Regions from separate parts of the Caballeronia eucalypticola genome, predicted to be linked through region 1. Evidence: riboswitches for the same ligand, from Rfam matches in the RefSeq annotation. Region 1 holds a riboswitch; each other region holds the start of a gene.
What was found. Region 1 has a riboswitch for cobalamin ahead of ACMX25_RS28040 (TonB-dependent receptor domain-containing protein). Riboswitches for the same ligand answer to the same signal wherever they lie in the genome.
Positions count from the first base shown of each region.

Region 2: it holds a riboswitch for cobalamin, as region 1 does, so the genes downstream of both, cobG (precorrin-3B synthase) here and ACMX25_RS28040 (TonB-dependent receptor domain-containing protein) in region 1, are expected to answer to the same signal.
Region 3: it holds a riboswitch for cobalamin, as region 1 does, so the genes downstream of both, ACMX25_RS24730 (cobalamin biosynthesis protein) here and ACMX25_RS28040 (TonB-dependent receptor domain-containing protein) in region 1, are expected to answer to the same signal.
Region 4: it holds a riboswitch for cobalamin, as region 1 does, so the genes downstream of both, ACMX25_RS24755 (CbtB domain-containing protein) here and ACMX25_RS28040 (TonB-dependent receptor domain-containing protein) in region 1, are expected to answer to the same signal.

Region 1 covers NZ_JBLKRU010000031.1:2,725-7,188, reverse strand. Annotated here, with positions in the region: gene ACMX25_RS28050 (winged helix-turn-helix domain-containing protein) at 1-354, opposite strand, end outside; gene ACMX25_RS28045 (porin) at 724-1,740, shown strand; adenosylcobalamin (AdoCbl) riboswitch at 1,949-2,038, shown strand; gene ACMX25_RS28040 (TonB-dependent receptor domain-containing protein) at 2,470-4,401, shown strand; gene cobF (precorrin-6A synthase (deacetylating)) at 4,454-4,464, shown strand, end outside.
Region 2 covers NZ_JBLKRU010000024.1:2,791-7,254, reverse strand. Annotated here, with positions in the region: gene ACMX25_RS24695 (precorrin-8X methylmutase) at 1-534, opposite strand, end outside; gene cobG (precorrin-3B synthase) at 527-1,768, opposite strand; cobalamin riboswitch at 1,950-2,126, opposite strand; gene cbiE (precorrin-6y C5,15-methyltransferase (decarboxylating) subunit CbiE) at 2,267-3,475, shown strand; gene ACMX25_RS24680 (cobalt-precorrin-6A reductase) at 3,507-4,262, shown strand; gene cobM (precorrin-4 C(11)-methyltransferase) at 4,259-4,464, shown strand, end outside.
Region 3 covers NZ_JBLKRU010000024.1:14,434-18,897, reverse strand. Annotated here, with positions in the region: gene ACMX25_RS24740 (cobyrinate a,c-diamide synthase) at 1-592, opposite strand, end outside; gene cobO (cob(I)yrinic acid a,c-diamide adenosyltransferase) at 594-1,196, opposite strand; gene ACMX25_RS24730 (cobalamin biosynthesis protein) at 1,193-1,591, opposite strand; cobalamin riboswitch at 1,726-2,026, opposite strand; cobalamin riboswitch at 2,172-2,438, shown strand; gene cobW (cobalamin biosynthesis protein CobW) at 2,610-3,698, shown strand; gene cobN (cobaltochelatase subunit CobN) at 3,702-4,464, shown strand, end outside.
Region 4 covers NZ_JBLKRU010000024.1:19,021-23,484, forward strand. Annotated here, with positions in the region: gene ACMX25_RS24740 (cobyrinate a,c-diamide synthase) at 1-584, shown strand, start outside; gene ACMX25_RS24745 (DUF1289 domain-containing protein) at 581-832, shown strand; gene ACMX25_RS24750 (CbtA family protein) at 885-1,652, opposite strand; gene ACMX25_RS24755 (CbtB domain-containing protein) at 1,660-1,893, opposite strand; adenosylcobalamin (AdoCbl) riboswitch at 1,894-2,042, opposite strand; gene ACMX25_RS24760 (histidine phosphatase family protein) at 2,082-2,642, shown strand; gene ACMX25_RS24765 (hypothetical protein) at 2,673-3,017, opposite strand; gene ACMX25_RS24770 (DUF2878 domain-containing protein) at 3,118-3,678, opposite strand; gene ppk2 (polyphosphate kinase 2) at 3,970-4,464, shown strand, end outside.

The DNA of each region.
Region 1 (4,464 bases):
CTCATGCCACTCCGCCGCGTATTTCCAGCCCATCCCTACGGGATCGAGCATTCGGTGACGCAACAGACCGTAGTCCTCTATGGGCACCAGGCAGGCCTCGTGCGACCAGTATTCGAACAGGTAACCCTCGGCCAGATGCTCGTCGAGCCATTGCGGTTGATAGTCGCCAACACGGCTGAACAACACAAGATAAGGACTGCGAGCAACCACGTGGATGGTGTCGATCTGCAACTGCGCCATGCGGCGAATAGCGTCCAGCACGTCTGGTTTTGTCGCCTTGCGGCGCGGCGGCGCAAGCAGTCCTTGGGCGATCAGATGCAGGGTACGGGCGGCCGAAAGGGGGATTGTTTCCATGCGGTGGGTTCGTGAGCGGGAGCACGTTGGCCGACTACGTTACCAGAGGACCGGCCAGGACGCGCGACGGCCAAGCACCATTGCAGGATTCGTCGAACATGCCGATGGCCGGGCTTACCTTTCAGTCCCGCATCAGCGCCCGGCGCCCGGTTCGGCGCCGGAGGAACGGGCAGGGAGCACGCCGTGCCCCCTCACGTACCCTTATTCTCGCCGTCATCTAGGCATTTTCCCCTACGTTCAAATCGCTTGACTGCCAAGAAATGGCACCCTACATTTTGATCCTGTTCATACATGTACTTTTTTGAGCGGATAGGTAGGTAACTTGTTCACTGCCGTGGCACTTCCGATATTTTTATCACCGGGGGGGTTATGAAGCTGGGTCGATACGCTGCATGTGCAGCGTTGTTGTCGTGTAGTTATGCCCACGCAGATTCTGGCGTGACGCTCTACGGTATCGTGGACGAATTCTTTCAATACGTGAACACGGGCAATCATTACACCGCAGCCATTGGATCGAGTTCCGAATGGGCCAGCCGTTTTGGACTAAAGGGCTCCGAGGATATCGGCGGCGGCAACAAGGTTAATTTCCAGCTCGAGAATGGCTTTAATCCGAACGACGGCTCATTCGCTTCTACCGGCCAGATGTTCAACCGGCAGGCGTGGGTCGGGTTATCGGGTAATTGGGGTGAGGTGAGACTGGGCCGCCAGAACTCGCCGGTCTTTTACGATCAGGGTTATCTGGACGCATTTGGAGCCGCGACTCAAGCGTCCGGATTCAGCAACATGATGACCTACGTTGTGCGCACGAGTAATACCGTCTCGTACCAATCGCCGGTCATCGGAGGCTTGCAGGCAGGCGTCTACGCCGGTTTTGGCGACGCGGGAGGATTGCGCTCGGCAGGATCGGGCTATCAGGCCGACCTTCAATACAACAGTGGGCAGATCGCCGCTACTGTGGCATGGCAGGCTGTGAAAAACGCCAGTAATTCCTCAACCGATACCGCCATGGAAGTGGGCGCTTCTTACACCATCCAGAAGGCCACGATTTACGCCGGTTGGGCCGCGAGCAGATGGACGGATATCAATCTGAACGTGGACGTTTACGGCGTTTCCGGCAAATATCAATTCACGCCGAGTGTATTCGTGGCATTAGGCTATACCGCGTTGCATGATAAAACCGCCGCTGGCAACAATGCGAATCAGATTGCCGCGCTGGCTCAGTATGATCTCTCTAAAAATACCAGCGTATACAGCACGATTTCTTATCTGACCAACCACAATCAGGCGTCTTATACGCTGGCCGGATCGGCGAATTCAGGCTTGCCGCTGGCCTATGCCGGCGCCAATCCGCACGGCATCTCAATCGGCATGTTTCATAAATTCTAGGTGACGTTATCGGTATGACATGTGCAAAACATGTCCATGCATGTCTGCTTCACGAAGAGTCTCCGCAATCGACTGCGCCGCAGTGAAAAACGTTTGAACAATACAGGCGCGTCGAAAGCGGACCTGGTCGCAGCAGGGCAAAAGGCCGATGACCTGATAACCCTCACCGGGTAGTGCTGGATGGGTTTTCAGAAGTAAAATGCGCGCTTACGACTCGTGGAAGCTGGTGTAAATCCAGCGCGGTCGCGCCACTGAGACCGGTTTCATCGCAAACCGGAAGTCAGACCTCGGCGTCGTATCCCTCTTTCCGACTTTGGGGCGCGCACTCCCCGGGAGATAAGCATATGACCGATACTGCCCGCCATCCGGGCATCCAGCCGAGGCGGCATTGCCTTGATTCCCCAGCTTGGTACGCGTTGGCGAGCCACCCTCGCGTCGATAACCCTGTTGCCTGCTTGCCGCGTCTGGCAAGGTCAACGACTCAGGCATGAGCCGGTATTAGCCTCGCGATAAAACCCATTGGTTGCTTCGAGAATATGCCTGACCGCTGTACATGCTCGCAGGATGATCCCTGTCGAAGCGGACTTGTAGCATCGGGTCGTGGCGTCCGCGGCCGGGCAGTGACCCCCTAAAGACCATGGGTCTTGTCATGCCGGCATCCAAAACCGGCATGCTGCATTTTCGTTCGCAGCATGCCTACAGTATTCCCCATAACAAGGTTTTCGCCGTATGAAGTTCCGTCATTTCATCCTCACCTCTGCGCTGACGGTTTCGGCATGGCAGGTTGCACAAGCCGCGGACGATTCGTCGTTGCCGCAACCGGAACAGCTCCCGTCCACTGCCACATTGCCGAACATTGTCGTCACCGGTGACACGCAGCATTTGCCGCAATCGTTCGATCAGCGCTATGCATCTACACAAGTTCTCACCCGCGCGGATCTCGACCGCCTGTCGCCAAGTGACCCGAGCATCACGCAAGCCCTCGCAACACTGCCGGGCGTGACCATTTCACAAAACGGCGGCCCCGGCTCGCTTTCCTCCGTCAGCATCCGTGGTTCATCAGGCAGTCAGGTCGCGGTGTTCATCGATGGTATCCGCGTTGGTTCGTCGACTACGGGACAAGCCGCATGGGCCGATCTGCCGACCTCCGCCTTTGATCGCGTTGAAGTGATTTCAGGGCCGGCGGCCGCTTCATTCGGCGCGGATGCGGTGGGTGGCGTCGTGCAACTCTTCACGAACCACGCAGCCAACCAGCCCAACCAGACCACGATCTCAACAGGCGGCGGGTCGAACAAAACATTCGATACGCAGATCCGCACCTCAGGCAGTATTCCGTCCACGGGACCGCTCTCGGTACTGTCCGGGCTGACTTATTCGCTGGGCCTGCACGACTACAATACTGCGGGAATCGATGCAACCCAGCCTGGCGCTTACGGTCATGAGGATGGCCGCAATCCGTACCATGCTCAGGACGTTGATGCGCGTCTCGGCTATGCGCGCGACAACTGGTCGATCTCCACATTCGCGCTGTATCACCGGTCCGATCTGTCCTACGACAATGCCGGCGGCGACAACCGTCAGCTTGATCATCAACTGACGACTGGCGCTGCATTTCATCTGGACATCACGCCGTACACGCAGTTTGACCAGTCTGTCGGTTACGCCACGGACCGTCAGTTCCTCTACGCGAACGACCCGGCCATTCCGACCGATGAGATCGACTCGACGCGCCTCAGCACATCGACTTCGCTGACCCATCAGGAACGCGGAATCACGCTCTTCAGTCTGCCGGTATCCGGCGAGACCAAGCTCGCGTACGACTTCACCCGTGAACAAGCTTTCCTCCCAGTCGATATTCCCACGGGCCTGCCGACACGCAACGATTCGGCCTTTTCACTCCATCAATCGATGACGCTCGGTGCGTTTTCTTTGTTCCTGGCCGGGCGCCACGAGATCATTCAGGGCCGGTCGGTCAATACCGGCAATGTCGCGCTGGCTTATGCGATCACCCCTGTTTATACGGCGCGCGTTTCGTATGGCAACGCATTCCGGCTTCCGACTTTCAACGACCTCTACTACCCGGGTTTCGGGAATCCGAACCTGCTGCCTGAGCGCAGTGACACGGTCGAAGCAGCACTAGATGCGGCCACGTCATGCGGTACCTTTACGGCCGCTATTTATGACACTCGCGTGCATGACCTCATCACTTATGACTCGGTGACTTTTCTCCCGGTGAACGTAGGGCGCGCGCATATTCAGGGCATCGACCTGTCGTACAAGGGCACGCTTGGCAACTCGACATTTGTCAGTCTCGCAATTGGAATCTTGAATCCGCAGGACGTTACCGACCAGACGTGGCTTAACCGTCGTCCGCGCCAGACCGTCAGCCTGAACGTCGATCACACGTGGGATGAGTTTCATCTGCATGCGCTTAGCACTGGCGTATCCTTGCTTTACGGCGGGTCGACCTACGACGACCAGTTCAACGCAACCTACCTGCCTTCGTACACAATCGTTGGCCTGCGTGCCGCTTACAAGGTCAATTCGCGCCTCACCGTGTCCGCCAATTTGTCCAACCTTTTTAATCGTCAGTACGTGACGGCATACGGCTACAACACGTTGGGGCGGACCGCATTCGGCAAGGTCGCATACACGTTCTAAATGTTTCTATCGTTCCGACTACTTATCATCATCACTTGATCGAGACATGTTCATGAAGCGAAT
Region 2 (4,464 bases), on a different contig from region 1:
GCTATCGGCGGCAAGCAGCGCTTTCGATTCTGCCGCGCCGATAAACCCCACGGGGAAGCCCAGGATCAGCGCGGGTCTGGGCGCGCCTGCGTCGAGCATGTCGAGCAGATGAAAGAGTGCAGTGGGCGCATTACCGATCACGACCACACTGCCTTCAAGATCTGGTTGCCACAGCTCGAGCGCGGCAGCGGAGCGCGTGTTGCCGAGTGCGCGAGCGCGTTCAGGCACGGAAGGATCGTTGAGCGTGCAGATCACGCGGTTATCCGCCGGCAGTCTCGCGCGCGTGATGCCTTCGGCGACCATGCGGGCATCGCAGAGAATAGAAGAGCCTTTGCTGAGCGCCAGGCGGCCTGCCGTGCCCGCGCCGTGAGAGAACACGAGGTCGTCGATGACGTCTGTCATGCCGCATGCGTGGATCACGCGCACGGCAAGTTTCTCGAGATCGGTGGGAATGGCCGAGAGGTTGGCCTCGGCGCGAATGGTCGCAAACGACGCGCGATAAATCGCCTGGCCGTCGCGAATGTAGTCAAGCATCAAGGTGACTCCGGGCTAGCCAGCGGGCTGCCTGTTCAATGGTGAGATGGCGCGCGAGGGGCTCAGGTGCGTTGCCGTAGAGATCGTAGCGGCCGGGTGCAACAGCCAGCAAGGTGGTATCGACGCGATGTGCCGCCGCGCATGAGCGCGCGCAACCGCTTAGGTGTACGTCGCCCGTGGGCGGCATTGACCGAGCGAGAAGTCGCGCGTCAGTTTTAGTATCGGTAAAACTTTTTGCGCAGCCTGGCGAACCCGCACACGCAATCAGGCGCGCGAAGGGTTCGTCGGGGTTCGTCGCGAGACCGAGTGCGGCGAGTTGTGCAACGACCGTTTGGGCATTAGCAGAAGGCACGTCGAGCAGCATGACGCTTTGCCAGGGCGTCATGCGTAATCGTGGCGCAAGATCGGCGAGCGCAAGCAGTGTTGCGGCATCCAGGCGCCCAAGCGGCACTTGCGCACCGACACACACGCTGTCGCCCATCTCTTGACGATGCACGCCGAAACGCAGCTTTGCATCGGAGGCGGGACGTCGCCAATGCTCAACGTCATGATCCAAAGCAAAGCCAAGCTTCTCCTGCGCGCGGCCAAGAATGTCTTCGATGGAATATGTCGTCAGCAGATCACGCATCCTGGTCTGCCAGGGCTGAGCAAGATCGAGGAAGGTATGCAGCAGCGCAATAACGAGTTCAGGGACGTGCCCGGTTTTCACCGCAGCCAACGCAGGCGCATCGTTTTCAAATTGGGGTGGACACCCCGCGAGCCCAAATACAAACCGTTCCGCCGATACCACTGAAAGCCATACATCGTGAGGATGGTCGAGCATGGCAAGGCGCTCGCCCCCGTCGACCATCAACGCAAATTTTGGCGATAGCTGATGCAAACGCACGTCACGCTGCATCTGCCCGATCAATGTGGAAACGAGTGGGACGACATCGAGCAAGGCGTGCGAATCGAGGCCCGCCAGCGGACTGGACATGACGTTACGCTGGTCGTCGGAATCGGGGGTGTCGGGACCGAGCCCTGCATTGACGAGCCGCGAGACGAGCGCTTCCTGCGCGTCTGTCTCTTCAGTGACGCCGCGAATCTGGAGATTCGCGCGATTGGTTGCATCGATGAAACCGGAACCGAATTCGAGCGACACTTGCGTCACGACACGCGCCTGCGCTGCGCTCAGCTCGCCCCTTACGAGACGAATGCGGCACAGGCCGCCGTCGCGTGCAGGCACGATCCGCATCAGACCGGGACACGCCGATGGCCGTGATGCTTGGGATGATGCGTGCGCTAATCCGCGTACAGTAGTGAGTGGTTCGTTCAAAGCGTGACCCGTCCGGTCTCGCGCGGCGCCCGAGCATGCCGGACCCTTTCACGGGATGGCACGTTCGCGGCATCGGTACACCCCGCCCGATGTTGGCTTGCACGAAGAATTGCGGTCGGCAGGTCTCTTGGCTTGCAGGTCGTCATCCGTACCGGCCTTCCCAGTCGAAACCAGTGGCAGTGGAGCGCGGACTCGCTGCGTACAATTGCGGGGGCAGCCACAGTTCTGCTGTGTTCCCTGTTAGGCCCGTAAGGGCACCGACTAACCGCGCTATTATGCCCGTTTTTGCAGCGGCTAAAGCGCGCAGGCGTCAGGCCGTACGTGCTTTAGCCGCATAGTGCCGGCCGCGTTGCAGACGAGGCGCGAGCAGTGAATGAGTGAGTGAACGAGTTGGAAAATAGATCAGAGGACCGGCAGATGTCACCGTGGTTGACCGTGTTGGGGATCGGGGAGGATGGCTGGCGCGGACTGAGCCGGCAAGCGCGCCAGGCGCTGCTGGCAGCCGATACTATTTTCGGCGGCGCGCGTCATCTCGCGTTGTTACCCGCGCGGATAGGCGGCGAACGTCGCGCATGGCCTGCGCCGTTTACGATCGCGCCCGTGCTCGAATATCGTCACGGACGCAAACAGGTGTGCGTTCTCGCAAGCGGCGACCCGATGATGTACGGCGTTGGCTCGACTTTCGCCCGCGAACTGACTGCCGATGAATTCTGCGTGGTGCCCGCGCCGTCTTCGTTATCGCTTGCCGCCGCGCGTTTGCACTGGGGGCTGCAGGACGTCGCGGTAGTCTCGCTGGTCGGGCGCCCGGTCGCGGCCCTCGAAACGCAGCTCCATCACGGCGCGCGCCTTTTCGTTCTGAGCAGCAACGCCGCGAGTCCCGGCGTGGTCGCGCAATTGCTGACCACGCGCGGTTTCGGCGCGAGCCGGCTGAGCGTATTCGAGCACCTGGGTGGCGAGCGCGAGCGTCGTATCGACAGCGTGGCCAGTGCGTGGACGGCAAGCGAAGTGGCCGCGCTGAATCTGGTGGCGATCGAATGCATCGCGGAAAACCACGCGCGGCGCTTGCCCCTGACGCCCGGTCTTCCCGACGACGCTTACCAGCACGACGGGCAGCTCACGAAGCGCGATGTCCGCGCGATCACGCTGGCACGGCTTGCTCCCGAGCCCGGCGAACTGCTGTGGGACGTGGGTGCGGGATGCGGGTCGATTGGTATCGAATGGATGCGCGCGCATCCGGGTTGCCGTGCCATCGCGATCGAAGCGAACGGCCAGCGTCAACGCCTGATCGAACATAATCGCGACGCGCTCGGCGTACCCGGACTGCAACTGGTCGAGGGCGAAGCGCCTGACGCGTTGGCCGGACTTCCTGAGCCCGACGCGATTTTTATCGGCGGAGGCGTGACCGTGCCGGAGATGCTTGATACGTGCTGGTCTCATCTGAAGAAAGGCGGCCGGATGATAGTCAATGCAGTCACGATCCAGAGCGAGATGACGCTGGTCGCATGGCGCGCGCTTCACGGCGGCGAGATGACGCGTATCAGCGTTGCGCATGCCCAGCCGCTAGGCGCCTTCGATACCTGGCGCCAGGCGCTTCCGATCACGCTGCTGCACGCGGTCAAACCGTGATGCGGATCGATCGGCCGGCAGGGGCGGCGCAATGATGCGGACCCTGCTATTGGGAGGGACCGGCGACGCGTTGAAAATCGCGCGACGTCTCGGCCCTGCGCATATTTATAGCCTCGCCGGACTGGGCCGTGTACCGGACGATCTGATCTGTCGCGTCCGCGTAGGCGGGTTTGGCGGGATAGAAGGGTTAGCGGCGTTCATCGAAACCGAATCCATCGGCTTGATCGTCAATGCGACGCATCCCTACGCCGCACAAATGAGCCATCACGCGAGCACGGCGAGTGCGCTTAAAAACATTGAATGCTGGGCGCTTCGCCGCGCACCGTGGCAGCCGCAATCCGAAGACGATTGGCGCGAGGCAATCGATTTTCCGGACATCATCCGCGCGCTCGCGCCTTACAAATTTCCGCTCTGGACGCTGGGCCGCGAACCGCTTGCGCATCTTGATGAGATTCCTCCCGGGCAACACTGGACCATTCGCTGTCTCGACTCGCACCCGGGCAACGCACGCGCGACAATCATCGGTGCGCGTGGCCCGTTCTCGCTGGAAAGTGAACGCATGCTCTTCGACACGCAGCAAACCGATGTCCTCGTCAGCAAGAATAGCGGCGGCGCGGCAACGGAGGCGAAACTTGCCGTAGCGCGGGAACGCGGTTTGCCCGTAGTCATGCTGAAAAGGCCAAACTTGCCACCGGTCCAGCGCGAATTCTCCGATACAAACTCGCTTCAAGACGCACTCGAAGCAGGGTCCCATTCGCAATCACTTTCGATAAAACCCCTTAAATGACGGTCTATTTCATTGGCGCCGGACCCGGAGATCCCGAACTCATCACGGTGAAAGGCCAGCGCCTCATTCGGACCTGTCCGGTCATCCTGTACGCTGGATCGCTTGTGCCCGAAGCGGTATTGAGCGGACATGGCGCGGAAAGCGTCGTGAATACGGCCGATCTTCATCTCGACGAAATCGTGGCGTTGCTCGAAGCGGCTCA
Region 3 (4,464 bases), on a different contig from region 1:
CATCGATGTCCGCCACCTCTGCTGCTTGCGTGAGACCGAGGTGCCGACCGGGGAGCGCAATGTCGTCGGTGCTCGACAGATGCCCGCAATATCGAATGCCTTCGGGAATGGATTCGCTCAGCATTTGCGCATGCCGTGCCGACGCCACGCGATTGGCAAGCACGCCGTGAAACGGCAGGTCAGCGCGATAGCGCGCGAGTCCAAACGCCATTGCTCCGAAGGTCTGCGCCATGCCGTGCGCGCCGATCACAGCGAGCACCGGCACGCCGAACGTGGTGGCGAGATCGGCGCTGCTGGGCGTGCCGTCGAAGAGGCCCATCACGCCTTCGATCAGGATCAAATCGGCTTCCTGCGCGGCTTTTGCGAGCAGCGCGCGGCAGCCGCTTTCACCCACCATCCACAAATGCAGCGAATACACCGGCGCGCCGGACGCGCGCTCCAGGATCATCGGATCGAGGAAGTCGGGACCGGTCTTGAAGACCCGCACTCGCAGGCCATGCCGCGCGTAATAGCGAGCGAGTCCCGCGGTGACGGTGGTCTTGCCCTGGTTCGACGCGGGCGCGCTGATGAATAAAGCGGGGCAGGCGCGCACGTCAGAACTCGACGCCGCGTTGTGCCTTGACGCCTTGCTCGCGATACGGATGCTTGATCGCGCGCATCTCCGTCACAAGATCTGCTGCTTCGATCAGCGCATCCGGCGCATGGCGGCCGGTCACGACCACATGCAGCATCTCGGGCCGCGCAGTGAGCACCGCGAGCACTTCGTCAAGGGGCAGGTACTCGTATTTGAGCACCGTGCACAGTTCATCGAGCACGACCATTTGATACTCGCCGCTTTCGATCATCGTGCGCGCAGCGTCCCAGCCTTTGCGAGCCGTAGCAATATCGGCATCGCGATTCTGCGTGTCCCACGTGTAGCCGTCGCCCATGGTGATGAAGTCGCAGTGCGCGATTGCGCCCAGGAAATCGCGCTCGGATGTGTGTAATGCACCTTTGATGAACTGCACCACGCCGAGCCGCATGCCATGCCCGAGCACACGGACGGCCATGCCGAACGCCGCGGTGGTCTTGCCCTTGCCGGTGCCTGTATTGACGATCAGCAGACCCTTTTCTATCGATGCGGCGGCCTGCTTTTTCTCGTGACCTTCCTTGCGCCGCTGGGTCATGCGCAGATGCGATTCTTCGTCCGTTTTCATGATGTTGTCTCGTTGTCAGTCTGTTGATTCAGATTGTCTTCAGCGATAGCGACAGTCACGCCATCGGTCACCGTCTTCGGCGCGACAATGCGGCCATTGCGCGACGCGAGCAACGCGCACGGCTCGCACACACCGTCGATGCCAAGCAGCGCCTGAACGCGTTCCGACGCGCCGGTTTCAACCTGCGCGATGCGTTGCTTCGAGAAAAAATGCAGCGGCAAACCGTGGCGAGCGGCGAATTCGAGCAGCGCGGTTTCGTCTTTCTTGCTATCAATCGATGCCAGCGCGCGAGCGCCCGCCAGTGGCCGCGTTCCCAGCGCCGCGAATACGGCAGCATGAATCTGTTCGACGCTGACACCGCGACGGCAGCCTATGCCGATGACCCATGCGCTCATGATGGCCCGCGTAAAGGTAAAGGTCGGCGCGAGGGCGGTGCCAGACGCGGAAAAATTGGATTCATGTCAGTCGATAAAAGCATTGCGTCCTTCATCCGTCCCTCGCGGATGTGGCGTCCGGCGCGCTTTTAGAGCGCGCCACTTGGCGACTGGCCGGTATCCGGGCTGAGCAACCTCATTCCGCTCGCCTTCCCGCTCCGCGGAGCAGTGGCTATGGAGGAAATGGGCGCGCGGGTCGAACGAGCGTCATTCGATGCGCGCGCGGGTCGCTTACCGTTGCGGGGACAGCACAGGTTTTGTCGACACTGCGCGTGAGGTCTCAAGCGTAAGTCTTAAGCGTTGAACCTTGAAAATACGCGCGTGCAGCATCCTGTTTCCCGTTTAACTACGCGCGCGGGAAAAGCGCGCGTGAGCACCTACGCGCGCGGGAAAAGCGCGCGTGAGCACCAGACGCGGGCCAAAGATAGCACAGCGGGTGTGGGTTGCGCTGGGCTTTCAGGCCTTTAACCGCCACGCGATCCCCGCGCATACCCCACGCGTACCCCGCCTGAACCTTGACGCTAATCAGCCATCAGCCTAGACTTCGCGATAGTTTTCTGGTGCTCGCGCGCGGTCTCTGCTGCGCGCAGTTAAACGGGAAGCAGGGAGCGTTGCCGGAACTCTGGCCATGCCAACCTGCGCTGCCCCCGCAACGGTAAGCGAAAATCGCGCGACGTGGATTCACCCCTGTTTTACGTCATGTAGCGCGATAAAGCCGGCTTCAAGAACCACTGCATGGCCATGCCACGCGGGAAGGTGAAGCGGCACTTTCGCCAGCCCGGATACCGGCCGGAACGAGTCAACACTGAAGCGGACGATGTCGCGGGGATGCGGCATACGCTCGACACTTTTCACCATGCTGTTTCCGGATATCCGTCCCGCATCGCCGTATTCGCACGCGCATTTCAATGCTCGCGTGAGTCGCAAAAGGGCCGCGCATTCCGGCAGCAAGCAGCCAATCGATAAAACGGAGCAACGGATGCAAACGCGCAAAATCCCGGTCACGGTGGTCACGGGTTTCCTCGGCAGCGGCAAGACCACGCTGATGCGGCACATCCTGCAACACGCGAAAGGGCTGCGGATTGCGGTGATCGTGAACGAGTTCGGCGAACTGGGCATCGATGGTGAAATCCTGAAGGGCTGCACCATCGGTTGCGAGGATGAAAGCGTCACGGACCAGCCGAATCTGTACGAGTTATCGAATGGCTGTCTTTGCTGCACGGTGCAGGAAGAGTTTTATCCCGTGATGGAGCTGCTCGTCGAGCGGCGCGATCAGATCGATCACGTGCTGATCGAGACCTCCGGACTTGCGTTGCCCAAGCCGCTCGTGCAGGCGTTCAACTGGCCCTCCATCAAGAATGCGTTCACCGTGGATGCCGTCGTGACGGTGGTCGATGGACCCGCTGCGGCAAGCGGCCAGTTCGCGGCTAACCCCCAGGCAGTGGATGCACAACGCCGCGCCGATCCGAATCTCGATCACGAATCGCCGCTGCATGAGTTGTTCGAAGATCAACTCGCTTCAGCGGATCTGGTGGTCCTCAACAAGACTGATTTGATCGATGAAACGCAGCAGCGCGCGGTGGAAACGCTGATTCGCGGCGAGATTCCGGCCGGCGTCAAGATCGTACCGGCGCAGATGGGGCAGCTTGATCTGCATGCGCTGCTCGGGCTGGAGGCAGCGTCGGAGACGACGATTCATCTGCGTGTCGACCATCATGGTTCTGCCGACGACGAAGGCCACGTCGATCATCACCACGATGACTTCGATTCAGTCGTGGTCGAAGCACGGGTCGAGTCGCGCGAGGCCGTGATTGCGGCATTGCGCTCGCTGGTGGATGCCAACACGATTTATCGCGTGAAGGGTTTCGCGGCTTTGCCGGGCACGCCCATGCGGCTGGTCGTGCAGGGCGTGGGTCAGCGGTTTGACACCTACTTCGATCGCCGTTGGACCGGCAAGGAGGCTCTCGAAGGCATCAGCCGCTTCGTGTTGATTGGCGAGGATCTCGACCAGCCGCGCCTGCAACAAGCGCTGACTGCCGCCCTCGCCAACGCACCCGTGCAGGCCTGATCCATGCATCTGCTACGCACGACGCCCGGTGGTTTTGTCGACGACGCTGCCGGCGTCATGCGTATCGACCAGACGCCGGCACCTGTCGTCATATTGAGTTCCGCCGATACCACGCTCTCGCTTTTAGCCAGTGTCGTGCCGAATCTGGAAGCGGACTTCCCGGCGATCCGGCTGGCGAACCAGGCGTTCTTGCGCCAGCCGGCATCGGTGGATTTTTACGTCGATGACGTGCTCAAACATGCACGCGTGATCGTTATCGATCATCTTGGCGGCGAAGCGTATTGGCCCTACGGGATCGAGAGCATCACCACGCTTGCGCGCCGCAATGGCCAGATGCTCGTGATGTTTTCGGGCGACCTGCAGGAAGATGCGAATCTCGTGGCGAAGAGTACAGCCGAGCCTGCGTTGTGCGATCAGCTTTGGCGTTATCTGCGTGAGGGTGGCGCGAAGAATGCCGAAGCGTTCCTGCGTTGCATCGCGTTCCGGGCGCTGGGATATGGGCGTGAAGCGAACGAACCGACCCCGTTGCCAGCGGTGGCAATCTATCATCCGGCGCGGCAGATCGCGATCGTGGACGACTGGAAGGAGCAGTGGGTTCAAGGCGCGCCCGTTGTTGCGGTGCTGTTCTATCGGGCGCATTTGCAGTCCGGCAATACCGATGTTTTCAATGCGTTGATCGATGCCCTGGAGGCGCAAGGCCTCAACCCGCTGCCGATCGCCATGGCGTCGCTTAAAGACCCGTTGAGTCGCGAGGTCGTGCAACAGC
Region 4 (4,464 bases), on a different contig from region 1:
CCATCGCCCGCGACGGCGCGTTTTCGTTCATCTACCCGGCCAACCTCGATCTGCTGACGTCGATGGGCGCAACGCTCGCGCCCTTCTCACCCCTCGCCGATGAACCCGTTCCCGCGCATGCCGATGCGCTTTATCTGCCGGGTGGATATCCGGAATTGCACGCCGTTCAACTCGCCGCGAACGCAGTCAGCGCCGCCTCAATTCGTGCGCATAGTGGCGCAGGTAAAGCGGTGGTCGCGGAATGCGGCGGCATGCTGTATCTGCTCGATTCGCTGACGGACATAGAGGGCTCGCAGCATACGATGCTCGGTCTCCTGCCCGGCCACGCGAAGATGCAAAAGCGCCTGGCCCGGCTCGCGATGCAACGTGTTGAAAGCCGCCACGGCACTCACACCGGCCACACCTTCCACTACTCGTCGATGACCACTTCCATGCTGCCAGCGCTCACCGCGACGCATGCCACCACGGGCGTGGAAGGCGAAGCGATTTACCGTCACGGCCCGATCACCGCAACCTACATGCACACTTACTGGCCGACGAATCCGGCGGTAGCAGCCGCCCTCTTTCGCGGCGAAATGCTATGACAATTACCCCGATGGAAATGCCTACCGAAATAAAAGTACCGCTTGAACTCACGTTCACTATTGAGCGCGCCAGACGGCTTGAACCCGTGGGCTCACCCTGCACGGACGTATGCCGGCTCGACAAAACCACCGGTCATTGCGAAGGCTGCTTCAGAAGCCGTGAAGAAATCAAGGCATGGAAGACCATGGCCGATACCGACAAGCTCGCGCTGTTCGATACCCTCCTTGCACGCAAGACAGCGCGATAAAAAAGGGGCGGCCCGCAAGCCGCCCCTCATTGAGTCTCCGCTCGCGAAAAGCTCAAGCCGAAGCAATCCGCCGTGCCGGCACCTTCTCCAACTCGCGATGTGCAAGCGCACCGAAGAGCAAGCCGAGCGTGGTCCAGATCACCGCTTGAATACCAATCGCGGCCACGCGGAATTTCCACAGCAGCGTGGCCGAGAACAGCCTCGGCACTTCATCAATCGGCGGCAACGCAAGGTACGCCAGCGCCATCAGCACGATATACACAGCAATCGAAACCAGTACCGCGTTCCAGTTGCCATGACGCGTTTGCAAACGGCGCTGCAGCCGAACAGCAAACACCGCCACGATCAGCGAGATCGCGACCATGCCGAAAAACAACGCGGTCCGTGCGCCGATGGTGTCAGGATTGCCTACGGATGGCGGATTAGGCGGGTACTTGAGGAACGGCACAATCGCAACCGTCACGAAGCCGAACAAACCGAGCAATGCCGACGTGCCGCGTGCGCGCAAAACGCCCATCCGAGCATACGAGAAGGCGAACACGAGCGAGAACAGGCCGCCCAGTGCTGTCCCGAACACGCAAACACCGGTCAGCAAACCTAGTCCCGCTTGCGTGCCGCGACTGACAAGTTCGACGTCGTCGGCGGGATCGTGCTGATGCCCCGCCGCCGCTTCCGCTTGCTCGTGCAGCTTTTCCTGCTGCGACTCAAAAGCAATCGCCCGTTCAACTGCAGGTTCACCAAAGGTCTTGGCCACGCAAAAGCCGAGCAGGCCCGCGACTAGTCCCGCGATCATGCCGCGTATCAAAAGGTTTCGGATCATGTCGTTCTCAGTGGCAGGGAAAGCCGAGCAGATGGCGACCGTCGTGGACGAACTCGTGGATGTACATGCCCTGGAAGATCGACGTCGCGCCCTGTTCGGCGCCGACAAAATAAATCGCGAGCAGCGCAAGCAAGCCAATAAAGATAGCCCAGGGCAACACTTCGCGCACCGGAATGGGCACGGGTGCATCAAATGCGGGATTGATGCCGGAGAAACTGGCGGATGTGGCAGGGCGGTTCATGAACGACTCCAAGGGAATACGCGTCCCGTAAGACAAAAGAAAGGCTGCAGCGGGGGTCTGACTTGCAGATAGGAATATCTGCTCACAGTGGCGCGACCGTGCCGGGTTTTCACCGGCTTCCTCGCGCTGCAAGCTTGCCATTCTAAAATGAGTTGGTGGAATGTAAAGCAATCCGTTAATCGAGAGCCATGAAAACTGAACTTATCTTGCTGTGTCACGCAACTACGCGCGCGATGAAAACCGGCTCGTTTCCGAAAATAGGCGACGCTATTGATGAATCGGAGTTACCCCGTCTCCCGCAACTTGCTTCGGCGTTTCGTCCGGATCGTGTCGTCACAAGCCCGGCAGACGCGGCCATGCAAACGGGTCACACGTTCAACATTACAGCGAGTGTCGACACCTCATGGCGCGATCTTGATTACGGTCGATGGCAAGGCCGCTCAATCCGCGAGATCCATGATGAAGATGCGGAGGGTTTGGGCGCATGGCTTTCCGAACCGGGAAGCATGGCGCATGGAGGCGAGAGTCTGGAAGCCCTTCAAACAAGGGTTCGCAGCGCACTGAAGAACAATCGGGAGGCCGGAGTCACGCTGGTCGTGACGCATGCCATCGTAGTGAAGACCGTGCTGGCCACAGTCCTGGACGCACCCCTGACTGCAGTCTATTGCATGGACCTGGAGCCGCTTTCGGCCATCACACTGACCCGCTCAGGCGACGCATGGCGTCTTCGATGCAAATCTTTCGTGTGATAAAACCACCGTCGTCTTCGCTGGCGTGCGTCAGTCTGCGGCGCCGCGTGCCATCCGCTGCAGCGTCGAAGAGTCGATCGCGCCTGCGCAGATCCTGACCGCTTCTTTCAGCGTGCGGGGGCGGCCCGCCGCGAAATGCGCTTCAAGAATAGCGATGGCGCGAAGCCGTTCACCATTGCCGAGCTTCTCGCCGGTCGCTAATTCGAGCACCGATATAAAGTAGGTCGCCGGTGGCGTCGAGCGCGAAGACCCCGTTGGCGTGGCGACCGGAATGGCATCTGTCCACGCCTGTTTTGCAATGGTCGCTACATCGGATTGGGCGCGCCAATCCGCGCTTCTCAATTCACTCAGTTCAAACTCGTTTCGACTGGTCATCAATCAAGCCCTGAAATATTCCTCGGATCACTGCGGGGATAAATAGCAAGGATTATTCCAGGTTGGATGAGTACGCTAAAGACGAATCGGGACGCACCGCTCAGTGCACCCCATCCCACCGCCGTGAGAACACGATCAGCAGCGGCATCAGGATCGCCCAGCCGATAGCCAGCAAGATCATCGCGGGCAGCGGATGCACGAAGCGAACCGCGCCGAGCGCTGCGCCGGCGCGAAACGACATCGGTCCGGCAATGGCGCCGAGCACCGAAGCAAGCAGTACGCGTTGTTTGAGCCAGCCGAACGTTGTGTTGAATTGAGCGGCAAACAGCGCCCACAATGCAAGGATCCAGTAAGGTGCAGCGCCGGGCAATATCATGCCGTTGGGGTACGCCAGCAGTCCGCTGAGAACCGGCAGGCTCTCCCAGATTGCGCCCATCGCTACTACACTGACCAGTAGCTTGAACTCTGTCAGCGGCCGCTCGACCCGCGCCAGATGGATGGCGACGAGCATGACGGCTGTGGCGACGCCCATCCATGGGACGTCGTGTGCAGCGCTCAGTACACACGCAAACCAGCCGAGTTGCCCGACCACGAAATAGATGGACGGTGCCCAGCGCTCCGCCCTCGACGGGCGCCGTGTGCCAAAGGATGAGATTTGCATGCCGTTTCTTGTTTCCAGACCAGGTGCGTAAGGTGTGAAGATGCAATACCGCTCGACGTATAGCTTGCGCATATCGCATGCCGCCCGCTTGTGCACCCTAAGCACGATACCCGCGATGCCCGGACAAACGTGGATCATTCGTCTGACCATCGGCTCCGCTTTCGACGGCCCTGTCGTAACATTCCTGAAATTATCGCGCCGGATAATCGATAATTTGCAGGATTGCCGGTTTTGTATTGCCTGCAGGGACGAGTCAACGCGGTCAATACGCCCAACCAAACGGAGCTTCCCATGATTTCGCAGGATAAACAGCGCCGCTTCGAAGAAGACCTGATTGACAGCTACGACGAAGAACTCGAGATGGAAGTCGACGACCGTATCCTCGATGGCGACAGCGCGCTTTCCGCCGAAGCACGCGAGCAGCGCAAGATCTACTTTCGCGAACTGTTCCGCCTGCAAGGTGAACTCGTCAAGCTGCAGGACTGGGTTGTCGCCAGCGGCCACCGGCTCGTGGTGATCTTTGAAGGACGCGACGCCGCCGGCAAGGGTGGCGCAATCAAGCGCATCACGCAGCGGCTGAATCCACGGGTTTGCCGGGTCGCTGCCTTGCCCGCACCGAACAATCGCGAACGCACGCAATGGTATTTCCAGCGTTATGTCTCGCATCTGCCGGCGGGCGGCGAGATCGTGCTGTTCGACCGCAGCTGGTACAACCGGGCGGGCGTGGAACGCGTGATGAATTTCTGTACCGATGCCGAGTACGAAGAGTTCTTTCGCTCAGTGCCG